DNA from 4 places in the Streptomyces sp. CLV115 genome. Region 2 is predicted to be linked to each of the others. Evidence: riboswitches for the same ligand, from Rfam matches in the RefSeq annotation. Region 2 holds a riboswitch; each other region holds the start of a gene.

Region 1 (7,572 bases), on a different contig from region 2:
GGGCAGGGAACACCTCCGGGTCAGGACTGCGCGTCCTCCGGGATGCTGACCAACCAGCGGGTCTCCTTGCGGGGCCGCAGGTAGAACGCCCAGTAGAGCGTGGCGACCGCGGTGATCCCGCCGGTCCACAGCAGGTACTCGGTCTCCTGCTGGGTGAGGATGTAAGCCAGCACGGCGATCAGCAGCACCGGGATCGCGGGCCACAGCGGCATGCGCCAGGCCGGCGCCTCGCGGTGGGCGCCGCGGCGGCAGAGCAGCGCGGCGACGGCGACCAGCAGGTACATCGCGGTGACGGAGACGCCGGTGACGCCGTACAGGGTGTCGAGGTTGACGAAGCAGAGCGCAGCGCCGGGGACGCCGACGACCAGGGTCGCGACCCACGGGGAGCCGAACCGGCCGAGTCGGGACAGGGCGTTGTTGACCGGTCCGGGCCAGGCCTTGTCACGGGCGGAGGCGAACAGCACCCGCGAGTTCTGGATGACCATCACGATGCCGGCGTTGATGATCGCGAGGGCGACGCAGAGGCTGACGAAGGTGCCCACCGCCGAGTTGGACCAGGCGGCGACCATGGTGTTGAGGTCGCCCGAGGTCAGGGCCGCCAGGTCGGGGGCGCCGAGCGTGATGGCGACGACCGGGACGAGGATGACCGCGGTGGAGATGGCGAGGGTGGCGAGCACGGTACGGGCCACGTTGCGCCGCGGGTTCTCCAGCTCCTCCGAGAGGTAGACGGCGGTGGAGAAGCCCTGGGTGATGAAGAGCGCGATGGCGAGCCCGGAGACCACCATCATCGCGGTGACGGTCGAGCTCCCGCCGCCCGACGAGGCGACCGTGCCGTGCACCAGGGCCGAGGCGCCGCGCTCGGAGTGGGCGAAGCCGAGAACGGCGACGACGGCTGCCGCGATCACTTCGAGGACGAGGAAGATGCCGGTGATCCACGCGTTGGCGCGCAGGTCCAGCAGACCGGCCAGGGTGGCGAGCACCATCACGCCGGCGCCCGCGACGGAGGCCGGAATGTGCACGATGGGGGCGAGGTAGTCGGCCGTGCCCATGGCGATGACCGGGGGCACGATCATCACGACCAGCAGCGAGAGCACGAAGACGAGCCACCCGGCGAGCCGCCCCGCCATCGTCGACACCATGGCGTACTCACCGCCGGCACTCGGAATGAGCGTGCCCAGCTCCGAGTAGCAGAAGGCGACCGCGATGCAGAGCAGCGAGCCGACGGCGATGGTGAGGGCGGTGTACGTGCCGAGGCTGGAGAACAGGTCCGGTACGACCACGAAGAGGGTCGAGGCGGGCGTCACGCAGGACAGCGTGAGCAGTGTTCCGCCCACGACACCGATGGAACGCTTGAGCTTCTGTGGAGTGGGGCCGGTCGCTGGTGCGAGCGCCTGGGGAGCGCTGAGCGTTTCGGTCATCGTGCGGTTCCGATCAACAGGTGCGGTGTCCGAGCACGGGAGCGGTATCGCCTCCAGACGAGGACGTGGTGAGTGGTTTCGGCGCTCCCAGCGCGACATGCAATCCCGACGTGTTCCGTAGGTCAAGAGGTGTTTACCTTCGGAATTCGTTGTCCTGGTGGGGCAATCCGACGATTTTGCGCTAACAGCGCGTCAATGTCCGGGGATCGGGGGGTGCGGGAACCGCAGCCCGGCCGGTGGGAAAGTTTCCCCCATTTCCAGCATCCGGAAGGGTGGAGCGGCATCCTGGGCGGGCGGGGCGGCCGGGATGCGGTCCGGGCACCGGTCCCGCGGGTCGCGGATCTGCGGTCTTGGTGCCAGCCTGGAGTCATGGCTTGGGCGTCGTGGACGACTTGCGGGGTGTTCTCGGGGCGCGGTGGCGTGCTCACGGACGAGGTCGGTGTGCTTTCCGGGGACCTGACCGTTCACACGACCTGGGCGGACGACACGGCCCAGGTTACTGTGCAGTACACGGGTGCGATCGACTGGTTCACCATGTCGGGCAGCCCGGTGACGTGCTGTTCGGAGGAGGACAGCCGCCGACTGCACGACGCGGTGGTGCGGTCGGTCCGGGACGGGGCTGCGGCGACCGTGCCCGTACTGCCCCGCTCCCGGCCGGGCCAGGCGGCGGAACCCGCCCCGGAGTGACGCCGGCCCGGGTCACCGGGCGGTTTCCCCGCCGGGGTCGCGGAGCGCCGCGGCGACCAGCCCGTCGATCTCCTCCCTGAGTACGGCTCCCCCGCCGCCCACCAGCCGGTCGAAGACGAGTCCGTCCACGCAGGCCAGCAGTGTGAGCGTGCGGCCCTCGGCGTCGGCGACGCCCTGTGCGCGCAGGAACGCCCGCACCGCCGCACGGGCCGCGTTCTGCCGCGGTACGAGAATCTCGCGCAGTTCCGGGTGGCGCACGCTCTCGACCGCGCAGGCGTAGCGGGCCAGCGACCGCTGCCGCCCCTCGCCGGTCAGCCGCCGTTCGACGAACCCGGCCAGCCCGTCCGTCAGTTCGGCGGCGGCGCGCGGCACCCGCGCCTGCTCGCCGGCCGCCTGCAATTCCGCCTGGTCCTGTGCCACGAGCCGTCGGACGAGCGCGGTGAGCAGCGCCTGACGGGTGCGGAAGTACGCCGAGGTGGTGCCCGGCGGCAGGGCCGCCGCCCGGTCCACGGCCCGGTGGGTCAGGCCCCGCATCCCCTCCTCGGCCAGCACGTGGACGGCGGCATCGGCGAGGACGGTGCGTCGGTCTGTGGTCACCATCCCTTTCTACACCTGTAGAAGACGGGTAGTACGCTCCTTCTACAGCTGTAGAAGGTCGTGACAGGCACGGGAGGGGACCGGGCATGGGCAACAACGCGGTGGTTGTCGGCGGTGGCATCGGCGGGCTGGCCGCCGCGATCGGGCTGCGGCTCGTCGGCTGGGAGGTGACGGTCGTCGAACGCGCCCGCACTCCCGACGACGCGGGCGCGGGCATCTCCCTGCACGCGAACGGCTTGCGCGCGCTGGACGTCCTCGGTGTCGGCGCGGCGGTTCGCGCGGCCGCCCGGCCCCAGTACACCGGCGGCACCCGCACCCCGGACGGCCGTCTGCTGGCCCGCATGGACGGAGCCGCGCTGGAACGCGAGCTGGGGACGCCGATCGTGGGCATCCCCCGGTCCGAGCTGCACCGGCTGCTGCGCGCGGCCCTGCCTCCCGAATCCCTGATCGTCGGGGCCGAGGTGACGTCCGTCGACCGGTCCGACCCCTCGCGGGTGCGCCTGGCCGCGGGCGACACCGGGCTGGAGGCGGATCTGGTGGTGGCCGCCGACGGAGTCGGCAGCCGGCTGCGCACCCAGCTCTTCCCGGGGCACCCCGGTCCTGCCTACAGCGGCTCGACGGTGCTGCGCGCCATCACCGGGACGCCCGTCGATCTGCGTACCGACTTCGAGCTGACCTGGGGACGGGGGGCCGAGTTCGGCCACATCGCTTTCGCCGACGGCCGGGCCGAGTGGCACGCGGTACTCAACGCGCCCGCGGGGGTCCGGCACCCCGATCCGCTGGGCGAGGTGCGCCGCCGGTTCGACGGCTGGCACGACCCCATTCCCGCCCTGCTGGCAGCGACCCGGCCCGATGCCGTGCTGCATCACGACGTCAACGAGCTGGTGGCGCCGCTCCCTTCGTACGCGGTCGGCCGGATCGCGCTGCTCGGCGACGCCGCGCACGCCATGACCCCGAATCTCGGCCAGGGGGCCTGTCAGGCACTGGAGGACGCGGCGACACTGGCCGCCACGCTCCTTGGCGGGGCCGGCGTCGAGTCGGCGCTCGTCCGCTACGACGCCGAGCGCCGGCCCCGCAGCCAGTCGGTCGCGCGGGCCGCCCGGCAGGCCGGCCGGATGGGGCAGCAGCTGTCCCGCCCGGTGGCCGTCGCCCTGCGCAATACGGCGCTGCGGCTCGCGCCGTCCCGGGTCACCGTCCGCGCGGTCCTGCGCCATGCCGACTGGACACCGCCGCGGCTGGGCTGACCTCGAGACGGACCCGGCCGGGCGGTGGTGCGCTCACGTCAGCGGTCCGGTGACCTCAGTAGGCCCCGAAGACGTTGTCGATGGAGCCGTACTTGGCAGCGGCGTAGTTGCACGCGGCCGTGATGTTGGCGACCGGGTCGTAGCTGTCCATCGCGGTCCCGGGCACGTGGTAGGCCCGGAACGTCGGCTCGATGACCTGGAGGAGGCCCTTGGACGGCGTCCCGGCGGCGGCGTTCGAGTCCCAGTTGTTGATCGCCCGGGGGTTTCCGGAGGACTCGCGCATGACGTTGCGGTGGATGCCCTCGTAGCTGCCGGGGATGCCGTGCTCGGCCATCACGGCCAGCGACTCCTTTATCCAGCCGTCCAGATCGTTCGTGTACGTCGCGGACGGCGCAGCGGGAGCGGTGACGGCGGCGGACCGCGCCGGAGCCGCCGAGGCGGTGTGGGCACCGAGCAGGGGGAGCAGCAGGGCGGCCGCGCCCGTGCCCACGGCGATGAAACCGCGGGTCAGCGTGGCGGACCTGCGACGACGGTACGTACCCGTTGCGGGCATGATGGATTCCTCTCCGTCGCCTGCGAGGTGAGCTGTCGGGTTCAGGCTGGAGATGCCTGGCCGCGCATCTGCGTGGCTTCACCCCGAGCCGTTCCGGATTCCGGACCGGCGGCCTACCTGGGTTCCCCGCTCCTGCCGTACACGAGTGGTCGGATTGCCGGACAGCGGCAGGATTCGGCGTTCCGTCCGGATTGACGGTGACCGTAAGCGAGAAGAACCGAAGCGGACAAGACCCCAATTTTCGAATGCAATTCACTCACAAGATCGAGTAACGGGAATTTCGGTAATCCACCTCACATCGCGCGAACCACTCCCCTTGCGCGGAAAGGGAACCGAACCGCGCGGGGCGGCATCCGGCGGGCCGGACGTGACTCGCGCCACGAATTCACAAATGCGGGCATTTCGCCCGCACCTTCCGGCATTCGCACCGGGACGAATGACATTGCCCTTCCGTCACCCCGTCGTTTACAGTTCTGAGGTCCTGTTGTCTCCGATTGAGGTGGACGTTGCGCATCTGAGGTTCGCGAACATCGCGCCGTACGGCTCTGCCCGTACGCCCGTCACGCCGTAGCAGTGCTTCGCGCTGCCCGTGACCCCGCGTGGATGCGACCTCGGTGCATGAGCCGTCCCCCGATCCTCAGGACCGCCGCACCTCTTCCCATGGCCCGGTCGCTGCGTGGTGCTCGCATACGAAGCCCCCCTTCACTGCGCTTGCGAATGCGAGGAACACCATGGCGACTCCCACCACCCCCCACGCCTCTCTCACCTGCTCCGCCCTGACCTTCCGGTGGCCGGACGGCACCACCGTCCTCGACGGGCTCTCGCTCAGCATCGGCCGGGGACGCGTCGGCCTCGTCGGCAACAACGGCGCGGGCAAGTCCACACTCCTGCGACTGCTCGCCGGCCAACTGCGCCCGTCCCAGGGGTCGGTGACGGTAGGCGGCAGCCTCGCCCACCTTCCGCAGAACATCACCCTCGACACGACACTGCGGGTGGACCGGGCCCTGGGCATCGCCGAGCGGCGCGAGGCGCTGCGCGCGGTCGAGGCCGGGGACGTGGACGAGAAGCACTTCGAGACGATCGGCGACGACTGGGACGTCGAGGAACGGGCCCTGGCGACACTGGGCTCGCTCGGCCTCGGCGGCATTGAACTCGACCGCGCCGTGGGCCAGTTGTCCGGCGGGGAGACCGTCCTGCTGCGACTGGCCGCGCTGCTGCTGGAGCGCCCCGACGTCCTGCTCCTGGACGAGCCCACCAACAACCTCGATGTGCTCGCCCGCCGCAGGCTCTACGAGGCCGTCGACTCCTGGCGCTCGGGGGTACTGGTCGTGGTCAGCCATGACCGCGAACTGCTGGAGCGTGTGGACCGCATCGCCGAACTGCGCACCGGCTCGGTGAACTGGTACGGCGGTGGCTGGTCGGCGTACGAGGAGGCCGTGGCCGCCGGGCAGGAGGCCGCCGGGCGGATGTTGCGGGCCGCCGAGGCCGATGTGCGCCGCCAGAAGCGCGAACTGGAGGAGACCCACCTGAAACTGGCCCGGCGTCAGAAGAACGGCCGCAAGGCGGAGACCGAGGGCGGCCTGCCCAAGATCCTGGCCGGCCGCCGGAAGCGGTCGGCGCAGGAGTCGGCGGGCAGGCTTCGCGGCGTCCACGAGGAACGGCTCGGTGAGGCACGCGAACGCCGGGAGGAGGCCGCCGCCGCGGTCCGCGACGACGCCGAGATCCGGGTGAGCCTCCCGCACACGGCGGTGCCCACCGGACGCACCGTGCTGAGCCTGCACGGCTTGCGTCCCCGCTTCGGCAGGCTGCGCGAGGGCAGCCTCCAGGTGAACGGGCCCGAGCGGATCGCGCTCGTCGGTCGAAACGGCGCCGGGAAGACGACGCTGCTGCGCACCCTCACCGGTGAGCTGGCCCCGCTGTCCGGCGAGGCCAGGACCTTCGTACCGGTGCGGTTCCTTCCGCAGCGGCTCGATGTGCTGGACGAGGAACTGAGCGTCGCGGCGAACGTGGCCCGGACGGCGCCCGGGGTCACCGACAACCACATCCGCGCCCAGCTCGCCCGCTTCCTGTTCCAGGGCAAACGCGCGGAGCAGCCTGCGGGGACCCTGTCGGGCGGGGAGCGCTTCCGGGCCGCCCTCGCGGCGACGATGCTCGCCGCACCGGCCCCGCAGCTGCTGATGATGGACGAGCCGACCAACAACCTGGACATCGCCAGTGTGCGTCAGCTGACCGGTGCGCTCGACTCCTACGAGGGCGCGCTGCTGATCGCCAGTCACGATCTGGCCTTCCTCGGATCGGTCGGCATCACCAGGTGGCTGCTGGTCGACGAGGAGCTGCGGGAGACGAGCGCGGAGGAGGTGGCCGAGCTGCTCACGGCGCCGGAGGCCGCCGGCTGAGCGGTCGGCGGCGAGGTGCTTCCCGTAGCGGCCGGGCCGCGAGGAGGTGGGCGGAGCGGGAGAAGGGTGCGAAGCGGAAGAAGGGAGTGCGGGCCGCCGGGCGGCCGGGGCCCGCACCCCTGCCGGGATCAGAGCCTGTCGATGATCTTGTTCATCTGCTCGATCTCGGCGGTCTGGGCCGTGACGACGGCAGCGGCGAGCTTCTTCGCCTCGGCGTTGCCGCCGTTCTTCTGCTCCTCCTCGGCCATGGTGACGGCGCCCTGGTGGTGCCCGATCATGAGCTGGGCGAACTTCTTGTCGAAGTCCTTGCCCCGGGCGGCGGCCAGATCGTCCATGTCCTTGCCGGACATCATTCCGGGCATCCCCGAACCGTCCGAGCCGTGGTCCATCCCGGGCATGTCACCCATCGAGGACGAGGGCAGCGGCTTGCCCCACGACGTCAGCCAGCCCTTCATCGTGTTGATCTCGGGGTCCTGGGCCTTCTCGATCGCGGTGGCCAGCTTCTTGATCTCGGGGTCGGCGGCGCGGCCGTCGGCCAGCTTCGCCATCTCGATGGCCTGCTGGTGGTGCGGGATCATCTGCTGCGCGAACTTCACGTCGGCGTCATTGAACTCGCCGCCGGGGGTGGCCGGTGCGGAGGCACCCGCCGAGCCGTGGTCCATGCCGGGCATGGACGA
Region 2 (7,572 bases):
GACGGTGCCGAACTGCTCTTCGTCCACACCCTGATGCAGAGCCCCGCCGCCGAGCTGTGCCTCGGCAGCGGCATCCACCGTCGCTGAGACCGGCTCCACCGGTCGCCAGAGAGGACCGTCATGTCCGATTCGGAGAACTTCGACCCGCTGGGTTCGAAGAAGAACTACGAGGCCCAGGAGCGGAAGTTTCCGCGCGGTGTGGTGATCAGGCTGTTCGCCTACCTCATCGCCGGGCACATCTTCGCGGCCTTCCTCTACCTGCTCTTCGCGGTGGCAGGCAAGGGCTGACCGCGCCCGGCTCCTTCCGTCCGGATCGGGCCGGATCGGGCGCCGGGGCGCGAGCCCGGCACGATCCGGACGAGGGGCCCTAGCGGGCCTCGTCCAGGAGCCGGTCGCGCAGCCGGTCCCGGGCCTCGGGGGCGAGCTTCAGGCCCTCGGAGAAATAGCGGTCCGTGCTGCCCCAGGTCTCCTCGATGGTCGCGAAGGCCGCGGCGAGGTAATCGGCATGGGCGCCGAAGAGCGGGTTCAGCAGCTCCATCACCTCGGCCGACATGCCGTCCGCCGAGGTGTCGCTGCGCTGCACCCGGTAGCGGCGGTGGGCGTCGTTGGACTTCAGGTAGTCGGCCTCGATGGCCTCGGGCTCGACGCCGACGGCGAGCAGCGACACCGCGATCGACAGCCCGGCCCGGTCCTTGCCCGCCGCACAGTGCATCAGGGCCGGAACACTGTCCTCGGCCAGGGCGTGCAGCACCCGGCTGTGCTCGGCGGTGCGGTCCCGGATGATCGAGCGGTACGAGGCGATCATCCGGTTCGTGCCCTTGCCGTCGCCGAGGATCGAGCGCAGCTGCGCGACGTCGCCGTTGCGGACCATGTGCCAGAACTCCGAGCCGTCCGCCGGATCGGAGAGCGGGATGTTCACGCTTCGCACGCCGGGCAGTTCCACGTCCAGCCCGTCGAGCCTGCGGTCGGCGGCGTTGCGGAAGTCGAAGACCGTGTGCAGACCGAGACCGCCCAGGAACGAGGCGTCCTCGGCGGTGGCGTGCGCGAGGTGACCGCTGCGGAAGAGCCGCCCGTGCCGCACCCGCCGCCCGTCCGCGGTGGGCAGCCCGCCCACGTCGCGGAAGTTGCGGACGCCCGCCAGCTCGGGTTCCGTCGACGGGATCTGCGGCAACTGCTGCGTCACGGTGACTCCTGGAGTGTCTGGTGCCGGCGCGCGTCGCAGGCGAGGCCACTCCTGCGACGATACGACATTGATTCCTCAGGCAATCATCTCGGCCTTTCCCTGTCGATACCCGGGCGAACTCCGGTTCCCCCGCAGTGAATCCGCCGGGCGAATTCCTCGACGAACCGTTGCTCACACCCCGTCGATGGTCGATGATGTGCGGAACTGTTGGAATGTGGGGATGCGATGATCGAGACGGGCAACACCGGCCGGACCTGGCTGCTCACCGGGGCGAGCAGCAGCTACGCACTGCGACTGACCGAGCAGGACGAGCTGGTCCATCTGCACTGGGGGCCGAGGATCACCCTCGCCGCGGCGGAGGCGTTGGCCGCGGCCCCGGAACTGGACTTCAGGGCCTTCGAGTCCCACCTCGACGGCCGGGAGGAGTATCCGGTCGAGGGCGGCCCCAGGTTCGTCCGTCCGGCACTCTCGGTACGCACCGCGCAGGTCCGCGGCACCGAGTGGGCCTTCGACGCCGCCGAGGCGGACGGGGACGAACTGCGGATCGGCTTCACCGACTCCGTGCACCGGCTCGCCCTGACCCTGCACTACCGGATGCGGGACGACTCCGATGTCGTGGAGCGCTGGGCCACCGTCGCGCACGCCGGACCGGACGGCCCGCCGCTGGAGCTGCTGCGCGCCGATGCGGCCGCCTGGTCGCTGCCGGCCCGCGACGGCTGGCGGCTGAGCCGGCTGCACGGACGCTGGGCGGCGGAATCGCGACTTGAGCGGGCGGAGCTGCTGCACGGCGAGAGCGTCGTCTCCAGCAGGCGCGGCCACACCGGCCACCAGTTCCTGCCGTGGGTCGCGCTGGACGCCGACGGTGCCGCCACCGAGGAGAGCGGCGAGGTGTACGGCTGCGCGCTCGGCTGGTCCGGATCGTGGCGGATCTCCGTGCAGCGGCTGCCCGACGGGCTCGTGCAGATCACCGGCGGTGCCGGATACGACGACGCCGGTCTGGTCCGGCTGGTGCCGGGGGAGTCGTACACCACGCCCGTCTTCGCCGGGCTGTGGAGCGGGCAGGGGTTCGGCGGGGCGAGCCGCGCCTGGCACGCCTGGCAGCTGGCCCATGTGATCCCGGACGCGCAGAACCCGCGGCCGGTGCTCTACAACTCCTGGGAGGCGACGGGCTTCGACATCTCGCTGGACCAGCAGCGGGTCCTCGCCGAGCGGGCCGCCGCGATGGGCGTCGAGCTCTTCGTCGTGGACGACGCGTGGTTCGGGCAGCGGACCAGCGACCGGGCCGGGCTCGGGGACTGGACGCCGAATCCGGACCGCTTCCCCGGTGGGCTGAAGCCGCTCGCCGACGAAGTGCACGGGCTCGGCATGCAGTTCGGCATCTGGGTCGAACCGGAAATGGTCAATGCCGACAGTGATCTCTATCGCGCCCATCCCGATTGGGTGCAGCACTTTCCCGGGCGGGCGCGTACGGAGTACCGCAACCAGCTGGTGCTCAATCTGGCCCGCCCCGATGTGCGGGAATATCTCTGGGAGCAGCTGGACACACTGCTCTCCGGCACGCCCATCGACTATGTGAAATGGGATTTCAACCGCTGCTTCACCGATGCGGGCTGGCCGGGCGAGGACTACCCGCAGAAGCTCTGGGTCGAGCACGTGGAGGGCCTGTACGCGCTGATCGACCGGCTCAGGGCCGCGCACCCCACGGTCGCGTTCGAGTCCTGCTCGGGCGGCGGCGGCCGGGTCGACCTGGGGATCATGTCCCGCACCGACCAGGTGTGGACCTCCGACAACACCGACCCGCTCGACCGGCTCGCCATCCAGGAGGGCTTCGGACACCTCCACCCCGCGCGGGTGATGGCCGCCTGGGTCACGGACAGCCCGAACCACCAGCTCAACGGCCGGGTCAGCTCGCTGCGCTTCCGGTTCGTGAGCGCGATGGCCGGAGTGCTCGGGGTCGGCGGGGACCTCACCGAATGGAGCGAGGAGGAGCTGGCCGAGGCCCGGACCTGGGTGGAGCTCTACAAGGAGATCCGGCCCGTCGTGCAGCAGGGCGCGCTGTACCGGCTGCGTGCACCGCGCGGCGGACTCAGCGCGATCCAGTACGTCCACGGGGACGACGCCGTGGTCCTGATGTGGCTGGAGGCGCAGCGGTACGGGGAGCGGTCCCCGGCCCTGCGACTGCGCGGGCTCGACCCGGAGGCGACCTACACCTGCCTGGACACCGGGGCGGTGCACCACGGTTCGACGCTGCTGCACCAGGGGCTGCACACCGGACTTCGCGGTGATCTCGACGCACGCGTGCTGAGGCTCCGACGCGGATGACGGGCCCCTTATGTCCGTAATGCAGGCATTTGTCTGAACATCGCCTGCTTATAGGGGACATGAGGGTTGCCTCGTGAGCGGGATCATATCCGTGACGGTGTGTGGTGACGGAAGAGTCGGGCAATCCGTGCGCGGCGCGGAATGCCAAGATCCTTAATCCACGGAGTGTGACCGGAATTCCGCGTCGATTTCCCGGCGCGGAATCCGGCGTGGAACCCATGGCTTGTTCTCGCCGTCCCGACTCGCTTACGGTCACCGCAATCCGGACGGACCGCCTAATCCTGCCGCCGCCCGGAATTCACATCCACTCATCGCGTGGCAGGAGCGGGGGAACCAGGTAAGCCGCCGGCCGGAGAAATCCGGCCGGCTCGGGGTGAAGTCGCGCTCAGCGCGGCCGGGCATCTCCAGCCCGAACCCGACAGCTCACCTCGCAGGCGCCGGAGAGGAAATACGCCATGCCCATATCGGGTAAGCACCGTCGTCCGAAGCTCAGCACCATCGCCCGTGGCGTCGCCGCGGTCGGCGCCGGCGGCGCCGTCGTCGCGCTGCCGCTGCTCGGCGCCACCGGTGCCCAGGCCGCGGAGCAGTCCGTCCCGGCCGCCGCGCCGCAGCCGGCCGCCGCCACGCACGCCGCTCCCGTCGCGCAGAAGCAGGCCGCCACCACGACGTACTCCGTCGTCTCCGGCGACTACCTGTCGAAGATCGCCGCCGAGCACCAGGTCAAGGGCGGCTGGCAGCAGCTGTACCAGGACAACCGCGAGGTCGTCGGCGAGAACCCCGGCCTGATCTTCCCGGGCATGAAGCTGACCCTCGGCGCCAAGGCCTCCGGCAACGCCGCGCCCACCGGCGCCGGCACCGGCTCGTCCCTCCCGTCGAAGGCGCCCTCCGTCACCGTGAAGTCCGCCCCGGCCAAGACCTCGTCCGCCCCGGCGACCAAGGCCCCGCAGACCGAGGCCCCGGCCTCCGCCCGGAGCAGCGCCTCCGGCTACGTCCACCCGGTCCCGGGCAACCACACCACCGGTTACCGCGCCTCCGGCTCCAACTGGTCCAGCGGCAGCCACACCGGCATCGACTTCCCCGTCGCCACCGGCACCAGCGTCAAGTCCATCACCTCCGGCACCGTCGTCACCGCCGGCTGGGGCGGCGCCTACGGCAACCAGGTCGTCATCAAGCACGCCGACGGCCACTACTCGCAGTACGGCCACCTGTCCTCCATCTCCGTCTCCGCGGGTCAGGCCGTGAGCGCCGGTCAGCAGCTCGGCCTCTCCGGTGCCACCGGCAACGCCACCGGCCCGCACCTGCACTTCGAGGTCCGCACGGGCCCGGCGTACGGTTCGGACATCGACCCGATCGCCTTCCTGGCCTCGCACGGCATCTCCGTCTGAGCCGAACGGCCGGGCAGCTGAATCACCGGGCATGATCCGAGCGACACGGAAGGGGCGGTGCGCGGCGGCGCACCGCCCCTTCACTTATTCCCCCTTTACCAAAAACTGACCGGGTGGCCTATCTCACCACCCGTCAACCCCTTATTACGGTCGCGTAGGTCACATTCGGCAGTGCAGGATAAGCGTTTGTGGCAGACGATTCGAGAAAAAACCAACGTGGCGTCAACAACCGACAGAGCGTCATCGGGTCGTACGCGGCTATCGGCGACAGCTTCACCGAGGGAGTCGGCGACCCCGGCCCGGACGGGAAATTCGTCGGCTGGGCGGACCGTTTCGCGGTACTCCTCGCGGACCAGCTCCCGGACCCCGATGCGGCGACCGGCACGGAAGGTTCCGCGCACGGGAATTTCAGGTACGCCAATCTCGCCGTACGAGGACGCCTCCTCGACCAGATCGTCGAGGAGCAGGTGCCGCGCGCCAAGGAGCTCGCACCCGACCTGGTGAGCTTCTGCGCGGGCGGCAACGACATCATCCGGCCGGGCACCGACCCCGACGACGTGGCCGAGCGCTTCGAGCGCGCGGTCGCCGAGCTGACCGGCGCGGTCGGCACGGTCATGGTCACCACCGGCTTCGACACCCGCGGCATTCCCGTGCTGCGCCATCTGCGCGGCAAGATCGCCACGTACACCGCCCATGTACGGGCCATCGCCGACCGCTACGACTGCCCGGTCCTGGACCTGTGGTCGCTGCGGTCCGTCCAGGACCGGCGGGCCTGGGACGACGACCGGCTCCACCTGTCGCCCGAAGGGCACACCAGGGTCGCGCTGCGCGCCGCCCAGGTCCTCGGCCTCGACGTACCGGCCGACCCCGACCAGGAATGGCCGCCGCAGGCAGAGCGCGGCACCCTCGAAGTACGGCGCGACGACATCCACTGGGCGCGCGAGTACCTGGTCCCGTGGATCGGCCGGCGGCTGCGCGGCGAGTCCTCCGGGGACCACGTCGAAGCGAAGCGCCCGGACCTCCTGCCGCTCTAGGGTCTTTCGTCCGGATCGGGCCGGATCAGGGAGCGGGGTCCGGTGCCGTGCATTGCAAGGCGGAGGAGGGAGTCAGCTGGCTCTCCCCTGTCCGAGCGGAGCCGGGAGCTCGGGGAGGGCGCGTCGGCGACCGGCGACAACGCGGCGGGGCGCGGCACCGGTGCACACGGGACCGGCATGATCCGGACGAGAGGCCCTGGACGGCGTCCGGGGCCGTGGTGCCGTCGCCCGCCCGGCCCGCCGGGAATCAGGTCGGTCCGGCGATCGACGGCGGCACAGCCGCCGGGATCCGCTCCAGCACCCCGCCGGCGAAGACGTCGTACAGCGGCAGTGTCTCCAGGTGCACATAGCCGATGTGGCAGTCGCAGACCGCCAGCGGACAGGCGCGCGGACCGAGCGCCCGCCGGTAGCTCCCGTCATAGAGATTGCCCAGCTCCGCCGGGACGAAATGGCATCGCCGCACGGTGCCGTCACCGTCCACCGAGATGACCGACTCACCGGTCCGGCAGGGCAGCCCCGCCGACCGGTGCGGATGCCGGCTGTAGGGGAAGAGCGGGTCGACGGCCGTCCAGCGCTCCGCCTCCTCGTCCGAATACGTGTGGCCCTCCGCCGCGTTCACCCAGAGATAGACCTCGTCCGGCAGCGCGGCGCGCAGCCGTCGCGCCTCGTCGAGATGGTCGTCGAGCCCGACCACACCGACACTGTGCCGGATGCCGAGCGCGGACAGCTCCTCGCACTTGGTGAGGAACCGCTCGTACGGCGTCTGCCCCGGGTGGTACGTGCACCACAGCGCGATCTTCTCGCGGCCCGCCTCACCGGCCTCGGCCAGCCAGCCCGTACGACTGCTGATGTTGGTCTGGATCGCGACCCGCCGGACGTGCGGCAACTGCGCGAGCTCGACCAGCGCACGGCGGTACCAGGAGCGGACCAGACCCTCGCCCCACGGGGTGAACAGCACCGAGATCCGGTCACCGGTCTGCGCCGCGGCCCACGCCGTGAACCGCTCCAGCGCGGCCCGGTCGGCGCGCAGCTGCTCCCGGCTGTCGCGCCGCTTGGCGAACGGGCAGTACGGACAGTCGTAGTCGCACGAGGAGAGCGGCCCGCGGTAGAGGATCGTCAGGTCCATGGGGTACTCACTTCAGCTCGTACGCGGCCATCGCGGCGCGTACACCGGGGGAGAAGAGCTCCGGGCCCAGCGCGTCGGAGTGGGCGAGGCCCTCGGGGGAGAGCCGCAGCAGTCCGGACGCCCCGGCCGACGCGTCGAGCCAGCCGCGCGCCTCGAACCGGGCCAGTTCGAGGGGGAAGTCGTCGGCCGGCGAGGAGCCGAACCGCTCCCGGTAGTCGGCCAGCGGCAGTCCCCCGGCCTGGAGCACCGACTGAAGGAGGTGACGGCGGCGAGCCTCGTCGCCGTCGACGTACCGCCCGACCTCCGCACGCGAGAAGTCCTCGGTGGCGGTGTATCCGTCGATGATCGCCCGCACCTCCCGCATCTCCACCGCGTAGTCGAAGGAGTAGTGCAGCCCGGTGGTGTACGAGCGGGCGCCGCAGCCCAGGCCGATCATGCCGTCGGTCTGGCAGGCGTAGTCGTCGGGGCCGTCCGCCCGCGGGGCGTCGGCGCGGCGGAACATCCGCATCGAGACCTGCTCGT
Region 3 (7,572 bases), on a different contig from region 2:
ATCGCTGCTGCGACTCCTTCACGGATTCTGTTCGGGCAACCTCAGGTTCTGACGCGGACCATTGTGGACCGCCGCACTGACATCGCCGACCTCGACCCGTCCCAAGAGGCGTTCCGGGCCCCGGTCGAGGTGCTTTCGCGCCCCGCCGCGCGGGGGATGCGTCCCCCTTTCACGCGAACTTCCGGGTTACGGGAACTTCGCCACGCGCCCGTGCGCTTGCCTAAAGTGGCAGGTCTCGCAGGAAATCCAGTATCGCGATCGAAGGGACGTACATGCCCATGGGTCACACGGCCACCGCTCAGGCCGGCTCCGGCGGCTTGACAGCGACCGAGCACCGCCTGGCCAACGGCCTGCGCGTGGTGCTCTCCGAGGACCATCTGACCCCGGTCGCCGCGGTCTGCCTCTGGTACGACGTCGGCTCGCGCCACGAGGTCAAGGGACGCACCGGGCTGGCTCACCTCTTCGAGCACCTGATGTTCCAGGGCTCCGGCCAGGTCAAGGGGAACGGCCACTTCGAGCTGGTGCAGGGGGCCGGCGGCTCGCTCAACGGGACCACCAGCTTCGAGCGCACCAACTATTTCGAGACCATGCCCACGCACCAGCTGGAGCTGGCCCTGTGGCTGGAGGCCGACCGCATGGGCTCGCTGCTCGCCGCGCTCGACGAGGAGTCCATGGAGAACCAGCGCGACGTCGTCAAGAACGAGCGCCGCCAGCGCTACGACAACGTCCCGTACGGCACGGCGTTCGAGAAGCTGACGGCGCTGGCCTACCCCGAGGGCCACCCGTACCACCACACCCCGATCGGCTCGATGGCCGACCTGGACGCCGCGACCCTGGAGGACGCGCGCACCTTCTTCCGTACGTACTACGCGCCCAACAACGCGGTGCTCTCGGTGGTCGGCGACATCGACCCCGAGCAGACCCTCGCCTGGATCGAGAAGTACTTCGGCTCCATCCCGTCCCACGACGGCAAGCAGCCGCCGCGCGACGGCACGCTCCCGGAGGTCATCGGCGAGCAGCTGCGCGAGGAGGTGCGCGAGGAGGTCCCGGCGCGGGCGCTGATGGCCGCCTACCGGCTGCCGCACGACGGCACCCGCGAGTGCGACGCGGCGGACCTGGCGCTGACCGTGCTCGGCGGCGGCGAGTCGTCGCGGCTGCACAACCGCCTGGTCCGCCGGGACCGCACGGCCGTGGCGGCCGGGTTCGGGCTGCTGCGGCTGGCCGGCGCGCCCTCGCTGGGCTGGCTGGACGTCAAGATGTCCGGCGGTGTCGAGGTGCCGCAGGTCGAGGCCGCGGTCGACGAGGAGCTCGCCCGGTTCGCCGCCGAGGGCCCCACGCCCGAGGAAATGGAGCGCGCGCAGGCCCAGTTGGAGCGCGAGTGGCTGGACCGCCTCGGTACGGTCGCCGGCCGCGCCGACGAACTGTGCCGGTTCGCCGTGCTGTTCGGTGACCCGCAGCTCGCCCTGACCGCCGTTCAGCGGGTGCTCGACGTCACGGCGCAGGAGGTGCAGGCGGCCGCCAAGGCCCAGCTGCGCCCCGACAACCGCGCGGTGCTGGTCTACGAGCCGGTCGAACCGGCCGAGCCCGCGGACGCGGCGGACACCGACGAGACCGACACCGACGCGCACGAAGGGGCGGACCAGTGACCGACGCTGCCGCGACTGGAGTTTCGATGCAGTACCACCCGCAGCCGGCCCCCGGCACCGCCCGCCCCTGGGCCTTTCCCGCGCCCGAGCGCGGCGCCCTGCCCAACGGCCTCACGGTGCTGCGCTGCCACCGCCCCGGCCAGCAGGTCGTGGCGGTCGAGATCTTCCTCGACGCCCCGCTGGACGCCGAGCCCGAGGGCCTCGACGGCGTGGCCACGATCATGTCGCGGGCGCTGAACGAGGGAACCGACAAGCACACCGCCGAGGAGTTCGCCGCCGAGCTGGAGCGCTGCGGCGCCACGCTCGACGCGCACGCCGACCACCCCGGCGTCCGGGTCTCCCTGGAGGTCCCCGCCTCCCGGCTGGCCAAGGCCCTCGCGCTGGTCGCCGAGGCGCTGCGGGCGCCGGCCTTCGCCGAGAGCGAGATCGAGCGGCTGGTACGCAACCGGCTCGACGAGATCCCGCACGAGCAGGCCAACCCGGCCCGGCGTGCCGCCAAGCAGCTCTCCAAGGAGCTGTTCCCGGCCACGGCGCGGATGTCGCGCCCGCGCCAGGGCACCGAGGAGACGGTGGAGCGGATCGACGCGGCGGCCGTGCGCGCCTTCTTCGACGCCCACATCAGGCCGTCCACGGCGACCGCCGTGGTGGTCGGGGACCTCACCGGCATCGACCTGGACGTCCTGCTCGCCGACACCCTCGGCGACTGGTCCGGAGACACCGCCGCCCCGCGCCCCGCCCCGCCGATCACCGCCGACGACACCGGCCGGGTGGTCATCGTCGACCGTCCGGGCGCGGTGCAGACCCAGCTGCTCATCGGCCGGATCGGCGCCGACCGGCACGACAGCGTGTGGCCGGCCCAGGTGCTCGGCACGTACTGCCTGGGCGGCACGCTCACCTCGCGGCTCGACCGGGTGCTGCGCGAGGAGAAGGGCTACACGTACGGCGTGCGGGCCTTCGCCCAGGTGCTTCGCTCCTCGGCCCCGGGCTCCGCCTCGGGGGCGACCGGTGCCGCGATGCTCGCCATCAGCGGCTCGGTGGACACCGAATCCACCGAGCCGGCGCTCAAGGACCTGTGGACGGTCCTGCGGACCCTGGCGGCCGAGGGCCTGACCGACGAGGAGCGCGAGACGGCCGTGCAGAACCTCGTGGGTGTGGCGCCCCTGAAGTTCGAGACGGCGGCCTCCGTCGCGGGCACCCTGGCCGACCAGGTCGAGCAGCACCTGCCGGACGACTACCAGGCCCAGCTGTACGCCCGGCTCGCGGAGACCGGCACGGTCGAGGCGACCGCGGCGGTCGTCAACGCCTTCCCGGGTGACCGGCTGGTCACGATCCTCGTCGGCGACGCGGCCCGGATCGAGGAGCCCGTCCGTGCCCTGGGCATCGGAGAAGTGTCGGTGGTCACCGGCTGACAATCAGCCCGCCACGGCATGTGCCGCCCGGCATTTCATTGCATATCGGTACATGGGGAAGGCCCTCGCGAGCGCGATCTCGCCGGGGTCTTCCTTTTTGTCCGTTCTGGGGGGAGGTTGCCTGTCTGCCCTGTGGGATGCGCTACAAAACGGCCTGTCCGTTTGGTGAATGAAAGCGGCCCCGCTTAGCGTCGGCTCGACTGCCCGTCACTCGTATGCCGCATCCGCGACGTACCGGACAGTCATCGCCGAGTCCCCGTCAGGCGCGAGCCCGGGGAGCCGGGGACCCACGCAGTCCCTGGGGTGAATCGGACGTCTGAGCCCGGATGGGGCCGGGGCGTCCGTAGGAGACCTTCCTGCTCCGAACCCGTCAGCTAACCCGGTAGGCGAGAAGGAAGGAAAGGACCAGCCACTTCATGGCGTTCACCCGTGCCACCGGGAAGCACCGTGCCCCGAGCCGACTGACGCGCGGCAGCGCGAAGGCCGTCGGCGTCGCGGCTCTGGCCACCACCGGCGTCATCGGCGGCCTGGCCGCTCCCGCCTTCGCGGCGGACTCCGGCGCCCCCTCCGTGAGCGATGCCGGCCTCAACCAGGTCATCGCCATCGACAAGACCCTTGCCGAGCGGATCGACGCCCAGGCCGACGTCCAGCAGCACCAGGCCGATGTCGCCGCGAAGGCCAAGGCCGAGGCCCACCGGAAGGCCGAGGCCAAGAAGAAGGCCGAGGCGAAGGCCAGGGCAGTGGCCGAGGCCGAGGCCGAGGCCAGGCGCGCTGCCGAGGCCCGCGCCGAGAAGGCCCGCGCCGCCCGGTCCGCCGAGCGCGCCCGCCTGGGCTTCTTCCAGCTCCCGGTCGCCGGTTCGTACGTGAGCACCGGCTACAAGTCCAGCGGCTCGCTCTGGTCCTCCGGCAGCCACTCCGGCATCGACTTCCACGCCGCCTCCGGCAGCTCCGTCGTCGCCGTCGGCGCCGGCACGGTCGTCGAGGCCGGCTGGGGCGGCGCGTACGGCAACAACATCGTGCTCCGGATGACGGACGGCACGTACACCCAGTACGGCCACCTCTCCTCGATCGGCGTCTCCGTCGGCCAGAGTGTCGGCGCGGGTCAGCAGATCGGCCTCTCGGGCTCGACCGGCAACTCCACCGGACCGCACCTCCACTTCGAGGCCCGGACGACCCCGTCGTACGGCTCCGACGTGGACCCGGTCGCGTACCTGCGCGCCCATGGCGTCCGCGTCTGACCGACGCCCACCGCACCACCTCGTCGAAGGCCCCGGCAGCGCGCCGGGGCCTTCGGTGTGCCCGCCGCCCCCGACCGCCCGGGACGACCGGCACCGAACAGTCCCGCGACCAAAAGATATTCATGAATTTCCGCCCGGCATCGGAAATGCGGCCGCATTGCAATAGAGTCGCGGAACAGGCTTCGGCCGGCCGCGATTCGCGGGGATCGAGACGGAGGTTCGGACATGCGCATTCCGGCGCATTCGGTATGCACGGCAATCCGTGACGACATCGTCTCCGGTGTCTTCGAACGCGGCAGCCGGCTCACGGAGGAACTGCTGGCCCGCCGATACGGGGTCTCCCGCGTCCCGGTACGGGAGGCGCTGCGCACCCTGGAGTCCGAGGGCTTCGTGGTCACCCGGCGGCACGCGGGCGCCTGCGTCGCCGAGCCCACCGAGCGCGAGGCGGCCGACCTCCTGGAGGTCCGCACGCTGCTGGAGCCGCTGGGCGCCGCCCGCGCCGCGCAACGCCGCACCGAGGCGCACCTCAAGGTGCTCCGCGGTCTCGTGCGGCTCGGCCAGGACCGGGCCCGGCGGGGCGAGGGCGACGATCTGCGCGCGCTGGGCGGCTGGTTCCACGAGACGCTGGCACAGGCCTCCGGCAGTCCGGGCCTGATCGCGCTGCTCGCCCAGCTGCGGCACAAGATCGACTGGATGTACGTGGTCGAGCAGTCGGCCCGGCCGGTGGATTCCTGGGCCGAGCACGGGGCGATCGTGGACGCGGTGGCACGCGGCGACGCGGAACGGGCCAGGGCGCTGGCCGCCCATCACGCGGAACGGGCCGCGGCCGCGCACCGACCGCGCCGGTGGCCCGGCGGGCCCGGGGCCGGCCGGGTGAGGACCTCGCAACATTCCGTGAACGCCACAGGTGTCCGGAATTAACAATCGCGCCGTATACAAAGAGAAGTCGCCGCGCGGGGCGCGTCCCGGGCGGTCAAAATTCTGCCCGCCAGAATTCCGCCCGCGTGAATTCTGTCCCGTCTGGATTCTGCCCTGCTCGAATTCTGCTTCGCCCGGATTTCGCGTGTCTGAATCCTGGGGGCCGGAACTCGTTCGGCAGGCGCCGGGAAACAAAAGAGCCGCGGCCCCGGTTCAGGGTGCCACGGCTCTCTCGCGGAGGGTGTTTCAGACGGTCTCCGGGAGCTCCTCAAGTCCCTCGGCGACCAGCTTCGCCAGGCGGTCCAGGGCGGCTTCGGAGTCGTCGGCCTCGGACGCGAGCACGATCTCCTCGCCACCCTGCGCGCCGAGACCGAGAACCGCGAGCATGGAAGCGGCGTTCACCGGGTTGCCGTCGGCCTTGGCGATCGTCACCGGGACGCCGGAAGCCGTGGCGGCACGGACGAAGATGGAAGCGGGGCGGGCGTGCAGGCCCTCGGCCCAACCGACGTTGACGCGGCGCTCAGCCATGGTTCTGCCCTTCACGAATCAAAAGTTGTCTAGACCAGTCTCTCACGCGGTGCGCAGTGCTCCGGCCGGCCCCGGGAACAGCCCACAACGCCCGCGTACCCGCCGATCGGCCCTCTCAGACTGCCCCGGCCCCGAGACCTACGCGACCGCTGACGGAGCCGTACTCTTTGCCCATGCAGCCCGCGCCGGAGCAGAGTCCGCATCACGCCTATCCCGACCACTGGGAAGCGGACGTGGTGCTCCGCGACGGAGGCACCGCGCGCATCAGGCCCATCACCACGGACGATGCCGAACGGCTGGTCAGCTTCTACGAGCAGGTCTCCGACGAGTCGAAGTACTACCGGTTCTTCGCCCCGTACCCACGGCTGTCCGACCGGGACGTGCACCGCTTCACCCACCACGACTACGTCGACCGGGTGGGGCTCGCCGTCACGGTCGGCGGCGAGTTCATCGCCACCGTCCGCTACGACCGGATCGACGAGCGGGGCAGGCCCGCCTCCGCCCCCGCCGACCAGGCCGAGGTCGCCTTCCTCGTCCAGGACGCGCACCAGGGCCGGGGCGTGGCCTCGGCGCTCCTCGAACACATCGCGGCCGTCGCCCGCGAGCGCGGCATCCGCCGCTTCGCCGCCGAGGTGCTGCCCGCCAACAACAAGATGATCAAGGTGTTCCGGGACGCCGGGTACACCCAGCAGCGCAGTTTCGAGGACGGTTCCGTCCACCTCACCCTGGACCTCGAACCGACCGCCGAGTCCCTCGCCGTCCAGCGCGGCCGTGAACAGCGGGCGGAGGCACGGTCCGTGCAGCGCCTGCTGGCCCCCGGCTCCGTCGCCGTCATCGGCGTCGGCCGGTCTCCCGGCGGAGTCGGCCGCACGGTCCTGCGCAATCTCCTCGGAGCCGGTTTCACCGGCCGCACGTACGCGGTGAACCGCGCCTTCGCCGACGACCGGGACACCGTCGACGGCGTCCCCGCCCACCGCTCGATCGGCGAGATCGAGGAGCCGGTCGACCTCGCGGTCGTCGCCGTCCCCGCCGACCGGGTTCCGGAAGCCGTCGCGGACTGCGGCGAGCACGGCGTCCAGGGCCTGGTCGTGCTCTCCGCCGGATACGCCGAATGGGGCGCCGAGGGCCGGGAACGGCAGCGCGAGCTGGTCCGGCAGGCCCGTTCGTACGGGATGCGGATCATCGGCCCGAACGCCTTCGGCGTGATCAACAACGCCGAAACGGTCCGGCTGAACGCCTCGCTCGCCCCCGAGCCGCCCGCCCCCGGACGCATCGGCCTGTTCACCCAGTCCGGGGCGATCGGCATCGCGCTGCTCTCCGGGCTCTACCGGCGCGGCGCGGGCCTGTCCACGTTCATCTCCGCGGGCAACCGCGCCGACATCTCGGGCAACGACTTCCTCCAGTACTGGTACGAGGACCCCGACACCGACGTCGCCCTGCTGTACCTGGAATCGCTCGGCAACCCCCGCAAGTTCACCCGCCTCGCGCGGCGCACCGCGGCGGTGAAGCCGGTGGTCGTGGTGAAGGGCGCCCGGCACAGCGGTGCCACCCCGCCCGGCCACGCGGTGCCGGTCGGCCGGATCCCGGACGCGACGGTCTCGGCGCTGATGCGGCAGGCGGGCGTGATCCGGGTCGACACGGTGACCGAGATGGTCGACGCTGGCCTCCTCCTCGCCGACCAGCCGCTCCCGGCCGGCCCCAGGGTCGCGATCCTCGGCAACTCCGAATCGCTCGGCCTGCTCACGTACGACGCCTGCCTCACCGAGGGGCTGCGCCCGCGCCCGCCCCTCGACCTCACCACCGCCGCCACCCCGCAGGACTTCAGGAACGCGC
Region 4 (7,572 bases), on a different contig from region 2:
GCTGGTGATCTGGTCGCGCCGGCGGGAGCTGCGCACCCTCGCCGCCGAGCTGCCCGCCTATGCGGCGGCGGGCTGGCTGAGCCCGGCGGAACCGCTCGCCCTCTCCTCGATGCGGGCCCGCGGCTTTGCCCGCGACGCGGCCCGCCGCCAGTACGCCGTCGCGGCCCGGGGAAGCCAGTACACCCCGTACGGGCCCGGCTGGGCGCCCGGATCCATACCGGGGGCGGTGCCGGGAACGATGCCGGGCTCCGTGCCCGGCCCCTCTGTCCAGGCGGCGCAGGCGAAGGCCGCGGCGCAGGCCGCGGAGGCCCACGGGAAGGCGGCCGCCCGCGCCGTCGCCGAGTACGAATCGTTCGCGACCTCACTGGCCGCGCTGCGCCTCCAGGCCCGGCGCGGTACGACCGGCCCGGACTTCGCCGAACGCGAGCTGGAGCTGCTGCACCACCTGTGGCAGCGCAGGGAGGTGGCGGCCCCCGCCCTGACGTACGCGGCACAGGCGACCGGACTCCTGCGCCCCCACCGCCTGCCGCCGCTCCCGTACGCCCAGCAGTTCACTCCACCCACGGGGTACGGCGCATACCTCAACGGCCCCGCCCAGGCGCAGGCGCACCCGCATGCCCAATACCCCGGCCCTGGCTCCGTTCCCGGCCCCGGCCCCGGCCCCGGCCCCGGGCACAATCCCTATCTGATGCCGCAGCAGCCCCCGCGCTGAGGCCTGCCCGACGGATCGACGGATCGACGGATCGATGGATCGACGGATCGGGCAGACCCTGCGGGCCGGGCGGATCAGACAGCCGGGCGGATCAGGCGGTCAGGCGGATGCCTCGGTGAGTTCGGCCAGCTCCTGCTCGGTCAGCGTGAGGTCCGCGACGGCCAGCAGTGCGGGCAGCTGCTCGACCGTACGGGCCGAGGCGATCGGCGCGACCACGGTCGGCCGGGATGCGAGCCAGGCCAGCGCGACGGTCGCGATCTCCGCGTCGCGCTCCTTGGCGACCTTGTCCAGCGCGGCCAGGACCTTCTGTCCCCGCTCCGACTCCAGGTGCTGCCGGGCGCCCTCCGCCCGCGCGCTCTCCACCGAGGAGCCCGGACGGTACTTGCCGGTGAGGAAGCCGGCGGCCAGCGCGAAGTAGGGCACGACACCGAGCCCGGCACGGGCTGCCGTGTCCTGGAGCTCGCCCTCGTAGGTGTCGCGGGAAACCAGGTTGTAGTGCGGCTGAAGCGCGACGTAACGGGCCAGGCCCTCGCGCTCCGAGAAGTCCAGGGAGGCTTGGAGCCGCTCGGAGCCGATGTTGGAGGCGGCGATCTCCCGGACCTTGCCCTCCTTCACCAGCTGGTCCAGGGCGGTGATGATGTCCTCGACCGGCACGGTCTCGTCGTCGAAGTGCGTGTAGTACAGATCGATGTGGTCGGTGCCGAGCCGGCGCAGCGACTCCTCGGCCGCGGCCTTGATGTTGGCGGGAGCGAGCCCCTTGTACCGGGGGTGGGTACTGACCTTCGTCGCGACGACGATGTCGGAGCGGTTGCCGCGTGCGGCAAGCCACTTGCCGATGACGGTCTCGGACTCGCCGCCCTCGTTGCCCGGAATCCAGGCCGAGTACCCGTCGGCGGTGTCGATGAAGTTGCCGCCGCCCGCGGCGTAAGCGTCCAGAACGGCGAACGACTGTGCCTCGTCGGCGGTCCAGCCGAAGACGTTGCCACCGAGAGCGAGCGGGAAGACCTGAAGGTCGGAAGGGCCCAGCTTACGAAGAGAAGTCATAGGTAAAACAACGGATTCCGGTGCACCCGCTATTCCGGCGGAACCACTGTTCCGGTTGGACCGCTGTTCCGGCGGAACCACTGCGCCGACAGGCCCCCTTCCGGCTCCGGCGACACCCCTTCCGGGTACCGGCAGTTCCAGGAACTCACCACTCCCCCGTCCCGCCCACGAACAGACCGGCAGCCCTGACGTCGGGGGGTGAGCGTCAGGACTGCCGGGGTTCATCGGCCGGCGGACCGGCTGGGATCGAGCGGCCCACGAGGTGGGCGTCGGATCAGGGGTTGAGGCCCTTGCCGCGGAGCCAGGCCATCGGGTCGATGCCCGTGCCGCCGGCGGTGTGGACCTCCAGGTGGAGGTGCGGTCCCGTGACGTTGCCGGTCGCGCCGACCCGGCCGATGGTCTCGCCGGTGCTGACCTTCTGGCCGACACTGACGCCGATCGAGGACTGGTGGCAGAACCACAGCTCGGTACCGTCGTCGAGTTCGAGCACCGTGCGGTAGCCGTACGCGCCGGACCAGCCCGCCGACTTGACCGTGCCGCCGTGGATGGCCTTGATCGGGGTGCCGGTCGGGGCCGCGAAGTCGAGGCCCGTGTGATAGCCGGAGGACCACATCGAGCCGGCCTCGCCGAAGGTCGAGGTGATCGTGTACGAGGAGGTCGGGATGGCGTAGCTGGCGGCGAGCTTGGCCAGCCGCAGCGCCTCCGCCTTCTTCTTGGCCTCCTCCTCCGCCTTCTTCTTCTCGGCGGCGGCCTTGGCCTCGGCCTCGTCCTGCTGCTTCTTGGCCTCGGCGGCCGCCTTCTCCGCGGCCTTCTTCTCCTCGGCCGCCTTGGCCTCGGCGTCGGCGGCGTCCTGCTGCTGCTCGGCCTGCTGGAGGATGCGGGCGCGGAGCGCCTCGCCCGCGTCCGTCGTGCCCTGCTCGGCCTCGGCGGTGGTGATGCCCGCGGTGGTGAGCGGGGCAGTCGTGGCCGCGACCTCGGTCTTGTCGGCCTCGGACTCGCCGGAGAACAAAGCCCCCACGCCCGGAAGGGACTTGGCGTCGGGGAGGTTGTCCTTGATCGAGTCGGGCACGGAGATGGAGACCGGGGGCTTGCTCTGCGCGGTTGCCATGCCACCCGCGCCGACCGCCGCTATGACGCCGACGCCCAGCACCGTGGAGCTGCGGGCGAGGCCGTTGCGCTGCTTGGCGACGCGGTGCCTGCCGCGCACCGGGCGGACGGACTCCTCGGTGGGGTTCCACTCGTCCCAGCCACGGTCGGGCTCACCGGTGAACTCAGCCGTGAAATTGCCGGTGAAGTCGCCTCCGGACTCGGTGCCGTAGTCGGATTCGAACCGGGACGGGGCCTCGGGGGCAGGCTTGTTGGACGCCACGGGGGCGCACTCCTTTCCTTCCTTCTCGCCTACCGGGTTAGCTGACGGGTTCGGAGCAGGAAGGTCTCCTACGGGCCCCTCTGCCTCTCACGAGACACAGGTGCCCGATTCACCCCATGTAGGTGGTTCCCCGGTTCCCTTGCGGAATTCGGCGCTCGCGCGCGGTGCCGCCACTGACGACGGCTGGGACGACCGCGCTGCGTTATCGAACGTTAATAGACACCGGGGCCGTATTCCAAGCCGTTCCAACTGATCGTTCACTTCCTTGGCCTGGACTTTACGGGACACAAGTGGGTGGAATCGGACGAGTTGACCGACCCTCAGTCACTACCCTGATTCTGACGTTGCGTCAAACGTTATGCGGAGCGGTGCCTTTCGGTTACGCACGGTGGCATCGCCCCGTCACGCCTCCTCGGCACCCACGATCGGCACGGTCCTTCGCCGGTCCGGCTGCCCCTCGGCCGGGCGCGCGACCGCGAGCAGCGCCATGTCGTCGGTCGACTCGCCGCCCGTGTGCAGCCGTACGTCGTCGGTCAGGGCGGAGAGCAGTTCCTCGGGCCCCGGGAAGAGCCGCCCGCGCAGCCGGGCCGCCGGATCGTAGAAGACCCCCTCGGTGTTCCGCGCCTCGGAGAGACCGTCCGTGTAGAAGAGCAGCGTCGTCCCGGCCGGCAGGTCCCACTCGTCGGTGCACTCCGGCCACACCCCCAGATCCATCCCGAGCGGCAGCGCGGGCACCGACGGCTTCAGCACGTCCAGCGCCCCGTCCGGATGCAGCAGGATCGGCTCGGGGTGCCCGCGGTTGACGATCCGCACCCGGGACAGCCCGGTCGGGATCTCGGCCAGCACGGCCGTGATGAACCCTTCGAGCACGTCGAGTCCGCCCCGCCGCGCCTCCTCCCGGGCCAGCGCCCGCTCCAGCCGTCCCGCCACCCCCTCCAACGAGGCTTCCTGCTCGGCCGCCTCGCGGAACGCCCCGATGACCACCGCCACCGTCTCCACGGCGTCGAGCCCCTTCCCCCTCACGTCCCCGACCACCAGCCGCACCCCCCACGGGGTGTCCGACACGGCGAACAGGTCACCGCCGACGAACTCGTCCGCCTGCGCCGCCTCGTACCGCGCCGCGACCTGCAGCCCGCCGGTCCGGTCGGCCGGCTGCGGCAGCACCGCGCGCATGGCGGTCTCCGCGATGTACCGCGCGGAGGCCAGCTGCTCGTTGCCGCGCCGTACGACCCCGTTGATCACGACCGCGAGGACCGAGACGGTGGCCAGGGTCAGCAGTTCGATCAGCGGCACGGCCTCGGGCAGCGTGCTGCTGTACAGGCGCAGCACGATGACGGCCAGCATCGAAGCGATACCGGTACGGATGGTGCTGGCCAGCGAGAAGAAGGGGGCGGCGATCAGCGGAGCGGCCACGAACAGCGGGATGGCGGTGAAAATGGGCGGGGTGAGGGCGTCGAACAGCAGCCCGCCGAGGATCATCAGGGGAGGCAGCGCGCGGACGAACCGCCGGGTGCGGGCACCGCTCCCGGCGTGCTTGCCGCGCCGCTTCTCCCGCTTCCACACCTGTGGTCTCCTGCCCGGTACGCGCGCGGCTGCGGACGGTACCGCGCCCCACCCCCAGGCTCACCGGACCGGACCGAAGCGGCGACTCCTCGTCGGCCAATGGAGGGACACGGGGACGCGGGGATCGCAGGGAACACGGGAGGGGACACAACCCGGGAGGGGACACAGAGGAACACAAGGGGGCATGTGCGCCATGGCCCGCCCGGGACACGGCGAAACGAATTCAGGCCCGGCACGCTGTGTGCGTGCCGGGCCTGAATTCTTCAGTAGCGGGGACAGGATTTGAACCTGCGACCTCTGGGTTATGAGCCCAGCGAGCTACCGAGCTGCTCCACCCCGCGTCGGTGAACACAACTCTACGCCATCCCCGGCGCCCTTTTGACCACTCGGGTTCACCCGCCCTCACCCCCCCTCACCGAACCGCGCCAGTACTGGTTCCAGGACCGGTTCGCGGACCGGTTCGCGGACCGGTCCGCCACCGGTTCGAACCTCACTGATTCGCGGACTGATTCGTCTCGGAGATGCGGGGCATGGAATCGGCCTTGCCATGGACGGCCGGCTGCTTCACCGGGTTGGCACCGCGTTGCAGCGAGTGGAGGATCGCCAGCCCCTGGCTGACGACGCCGGCCGCCATCTCGTTGACACCGTTGGTGCCGTTGAGGACGGTGAGGTCGGCGCCGGACATGCCCCGGGCGGCCGCGTCGGCCAGCGCGGGCAGGTTCTCCACGATGCGGTTGGCGGCGATGAGCTCCTGGTTGCCGTCGCGCAGCGACGCGGCGCGCACGCTGTTGGCGTCGGCCTGTGCCTGGGCGAGGGCCCGCTCGGTGTACGCGCCGCCGTCGGCCTCGAACTTGACCCGGTCGCGGGCCGCCTCCGCCAGGGTGCGCTGCCGGTACGCCTCGGCGTCCGCCGGGCGCCGGACCTCCGCCTCCAGCCGCTGGGCGGCGAGCGCGGCCTGTCGCTCGGCGAGCGCGGTCTGCTCCTCGATGACCTCGTGCGAGGCCCTGGCCTGCGCGAGCGGCCCGGCCTGCGCGGCGCGGGCGTTGTACTGCTCGGTCTCGGCGAGGAAGCCGGCCCGCTTGATCGCGGTGTCGCGTTCGTACTCCGCCTTGAGCGCGGCGGCCTGCTGCTCGCGCTGGCTGGCCTCCTGGTCCGCCTTGGCCTCGGCGATCCGGGCCTGGCTGGCGACCGCGGCGGCGTGTGGGGCCGCGAGGTTCTTGATGTAGCCGGTGGCGTCGTCGATCTCCTGGATCTGGAGGGCGTCCACGACGATGCCGAGCTTCTCCATCTCGCCGTGGCTGCCCGCGATGACCTCCTGGGAGACCCGGTTGCGCTCGCGGATGATCTGCTCCACGGTCAGTCCGCCGACGATGGAGCGCAGGTGCCCGGCGAAGATCCGCCCGACGAGCTCCTCCATCTGGTCCTGCTCGGTCAGGAAGCGGCGGGCCGCGTTGGCGATGGACACGGCGTCGTCACCGACCTTGAAGACGGCCACGGCCCGGACGTTGAGGCGGATGCCCTGCTGCGTCACGCAGTCCTCGGTGATCTCCGCCTCGCGCAGCGCCAGGGAGAGCATGCGCGCCTTCTGCTTCACCGGGAGCACGAAACTGCCGTGCCCGGTGACGATCCGGAACTGGGTGTCCAGCGTCTGTCCCTTGGAACCGGAGATGAGCATCGCCTCGTTGGGGGCGGGAACGTGCCAGAAGAACATGGGAAGACTCCTGCCGTACGACACTGCTTCCGTCGAGTGAGCGACTGCTCGGCCGCTCAGGACGGCAGGCGTTCCACGATCACGCCGCGAGCCGAGACCGTGTCGACGACAACGACGCGCGCGTCCCTGTCGATCGACGTCGCCGCCCAGGCGGTGTAGGCCTCGGACCCGCCCCGTACCGCCACCAGTACCTCGCCCGGACCGTCGGACGGAATCGGCACGGTGACACGGCCTACCGCCCCGACCGGGCTGCGGGCGGACTCATCTGCCCGGCGCATGCGTCGCCCTCGTGAGCTTCCCTGCGTACGCCTGCTCACGCCGCTCACCGCACGGTGTCCCGCACCGCTTCATGGACACGAGGCGACCCCGCCTCCTGGAGGCCGGAGCCTCCCTCGACAACTCCACGGTACTCCGCACCCGCCCCGGCGCAGCGGTGCCCGCGGGCGCCCGGCGATCGACGAGCGGGGGCAGATATGCGGTGATATGACTGTTTTATCTTCCATCCTGCCGACGCGATGAACTCGCGCTGATCGGGGAGCGAACCGTGGACGACTACTCCTTGCTCGACCTCTTCTGGACCATGCTCTGGTTCTTCCTCTGGGTCATGTGGCTGTTCCTGCTGTTCAAGGTCATCACGGACATCTTCCGCAGCCACGACCTCAGCGGCTGGGGCAAGGCCGGCTGGCTGATCCTCACGCTGGTGCTGCCGTATCTCGGCGTCCTGGTGTACGTGATCGTCCGTGGCAAGTCCATGAGCAAGCGGGACATCAAGGAAGCCCAGGACCGCGACGCGGCCTTCAAGGCGTACGTACGGGAGGCCGCCGGCACCTCCGACGCGGGCGGCGACGCCACGAAGAAGGGGAGTCATGTCGACGACCTGGCGAAGCTCGCCGAGCTGAGGGACCGGGGCGCCATCACGGACGAGGAGTACCAGCGGGCGAAGACAAAGCTCCTCGTCTGACGTCGCTCCCGCCCGCCCCCGGAACGGCGCGTATGTCTCCCTCCGGGCGGTCCGGCGGACTGGCACGGCGCCAGGACCGCGAGGAGGCTTGAGGCATCAGCCACGGTGGCCGTCGCCGCCCGCGGTTCTCGGGGCGCCGGAGTCACGGCGGGCCGAACGGGGTGCGGTCCCCATCTCGGCGTACGAGGAGATGGCCCGCCATGGACAGCACC

Evidence for each region. A riboswitch is a leader RNA that binds a small molecule or an ion and turns the genes downstream of it on or off. The one in region 2 is predicted to bind cyclic di-AMP.
Region 1: linked by a shared signal. The riboswitch ahead of AADR41_RS09510 (transglycosylase SLT domain-containing protein) and the one ahead of AADR41_RS02615 (LysM peptidoglycan-binding domain-containing M23 family metallopeptidase) in region 2 are both predicted to bind cyclic di-AMP.
Region 3: linked by a shared signal. The riboswitch ahead of AADR41_RS15240 (M23 family metallopeptidase) and the one ahead of AADR41_RS02615 (LysM peptidoglycan-binding domain-containing M23 family metallopeptidase) in region 2 are both predicted to bind cyclic di-AMP.
Region 4: linked by a shared signal. The riboswitch ahead of AADR41_RS34395 (M23 family metallopeptidase) and the one ahead of AADR41_RS02615 (LysM peptidoglycan-binding domain-containing M23 family metallopeptidase) in region 2 are both predicted to bind cyclic di-AMP.

The regions. Positions count from the first base shown of each region.
Region 1 is NZ_JBCEWQ010000017.1:54,944-62,515, reverse strand. It holds gene AADR41_RS09530 (APC family permease) at 21-1,418, opposite strand; gene AADR41_RS09525 (hypothetical protein) at 1,788-2,105, shown strand; gene AADR41_RS09520 (TetR/AcrR family transcriptional regulator) at 2,118-2,702, opposite strand; gene AADR41_RS09515 (FAD-dependent monooxygenase) at 2,789-3,946, shown strand; gene AADR41_RS09510 (transglycosylase SLT domain-containing protein) at 4,002-4,499, opposite strand; cyclic di-AMP (ydaO/yuaA leader) riboswitch at 4,502-4,689, opposite strand; gene AADR41_RS09505 (ABC-F family ATP-binding cassette domain-containing protein) at 5,231-6,895, shown strand; gene AADR41_RS09500 (DUF305 domain-containing protein) at 7,024-7,572, opposite strand, start outside.
Region 2 is NZ_JBCEWQ010000004.1:88,533-96,104, forward strand. It holds gene AADR41_RS02595 (helix-turn-helix domain-containing protein) at 1-87, shown strand, start outside; gene AADR41_RS02600 (DUF6126 family protein) at 121-288, shown strand; gene AADR41_RS02605 (tyrosine-protein phosphatase) at 368-1,183, opposite strand; gene AADR41_RS02610 (alpha-galactosidase) at 1,409-3,505, shown strand; cyclic di-AMP (ydaO/yuaA leader) riboswitch at 3,801-3,957, shown strand; gene AADR41_RS02615 (LysM peptidoglycan-binding domain-containing M23 family metallopeptidase) at 3,961-4,890, shown strand; gene AADR41_RS02620 (SGNH/GDSL hydrolase family protein) at 5,079-5,924, shown strand; gene AADR41_RS02625 (STM4011 family radical SAM protein) at 6,172-7,050, opposite strand; gene AADR41_RS02630 (STM4012 family radical SAM protein) at 7,058-7,572, opposite strand, start outside.
Region 3 is NZ_JBCEWQ010000035.1:53,847-61,418, forward strand. It holds gene AADR41_RS15225 (DNA gyrase/topoisomerase IV subunit A) at 1-2, opposite strand, end outside; gene AADR41_RS15230 (M16 family metallopeptidase) at 273-1,646, shown strand; gene AADR41_RS15235 (M16 family metallopeptidase) at 1,673-3,055, shown strand; cyclic di-AMP (ydaO/yuaA leader) riboswitch at 3,292-3,458, shown strand; gene AADR41_RS15240 (M23 family metallopeptidase) at 3,472-4,293, shown strand; gene AADR41_RS15245 (GntR family transcriptional regulator) at 4,519-5,214, shown strand; gene AADR41_RS15250 (HPr family phosphocarrier protein) at 5,458-5,739, opposite strand; partial or broken gene AADR41_RS15255 (GNAT family N-acetyltransferase) at 5,913-7,572, shown strand, end outside.
Region 4 is NZ_JBCEWQ010000154.1:9,329-16,900, reverse strand. It holds gene AADR41_RS34405 (PrsW family intramembrane metalloprotease) at 1-712, shown strand, start outside; gene AADR41_RS34400 (aldo/keto reductase) at 812-1,756, opposite strand; gene AADR41_RS34395 (M23 family metallopeptidase) at 2,031-3,125, opposite strand; cyclic di-AMP (ydaO/yuaA leader) riboswitch at 3,137-3,289, opposite strand; gene AADR41_RS34390 (PP2C family protein-serine/threonine phosphatase) at 3,528-4,688, opposite strand; tRNA gene AADR41_RS34385 (tRNA-Met) at 4,956-5,029, opposite strand; gene AADR41_RS34380 (SPFH domain-containing protein) at 5,179-6,399, opposite strand; gene AADR41_RS34375 (hypothetical protein) at 6,456-6,620, opposite strand; gene AADR41_RS34370 (SHOCT domain-containing protein) at 6,944-7,360, shown strand; gene AADR41_RS34365 (FAD-binding oxidoreductase) at 7,561-7,572, shown strand, end outside.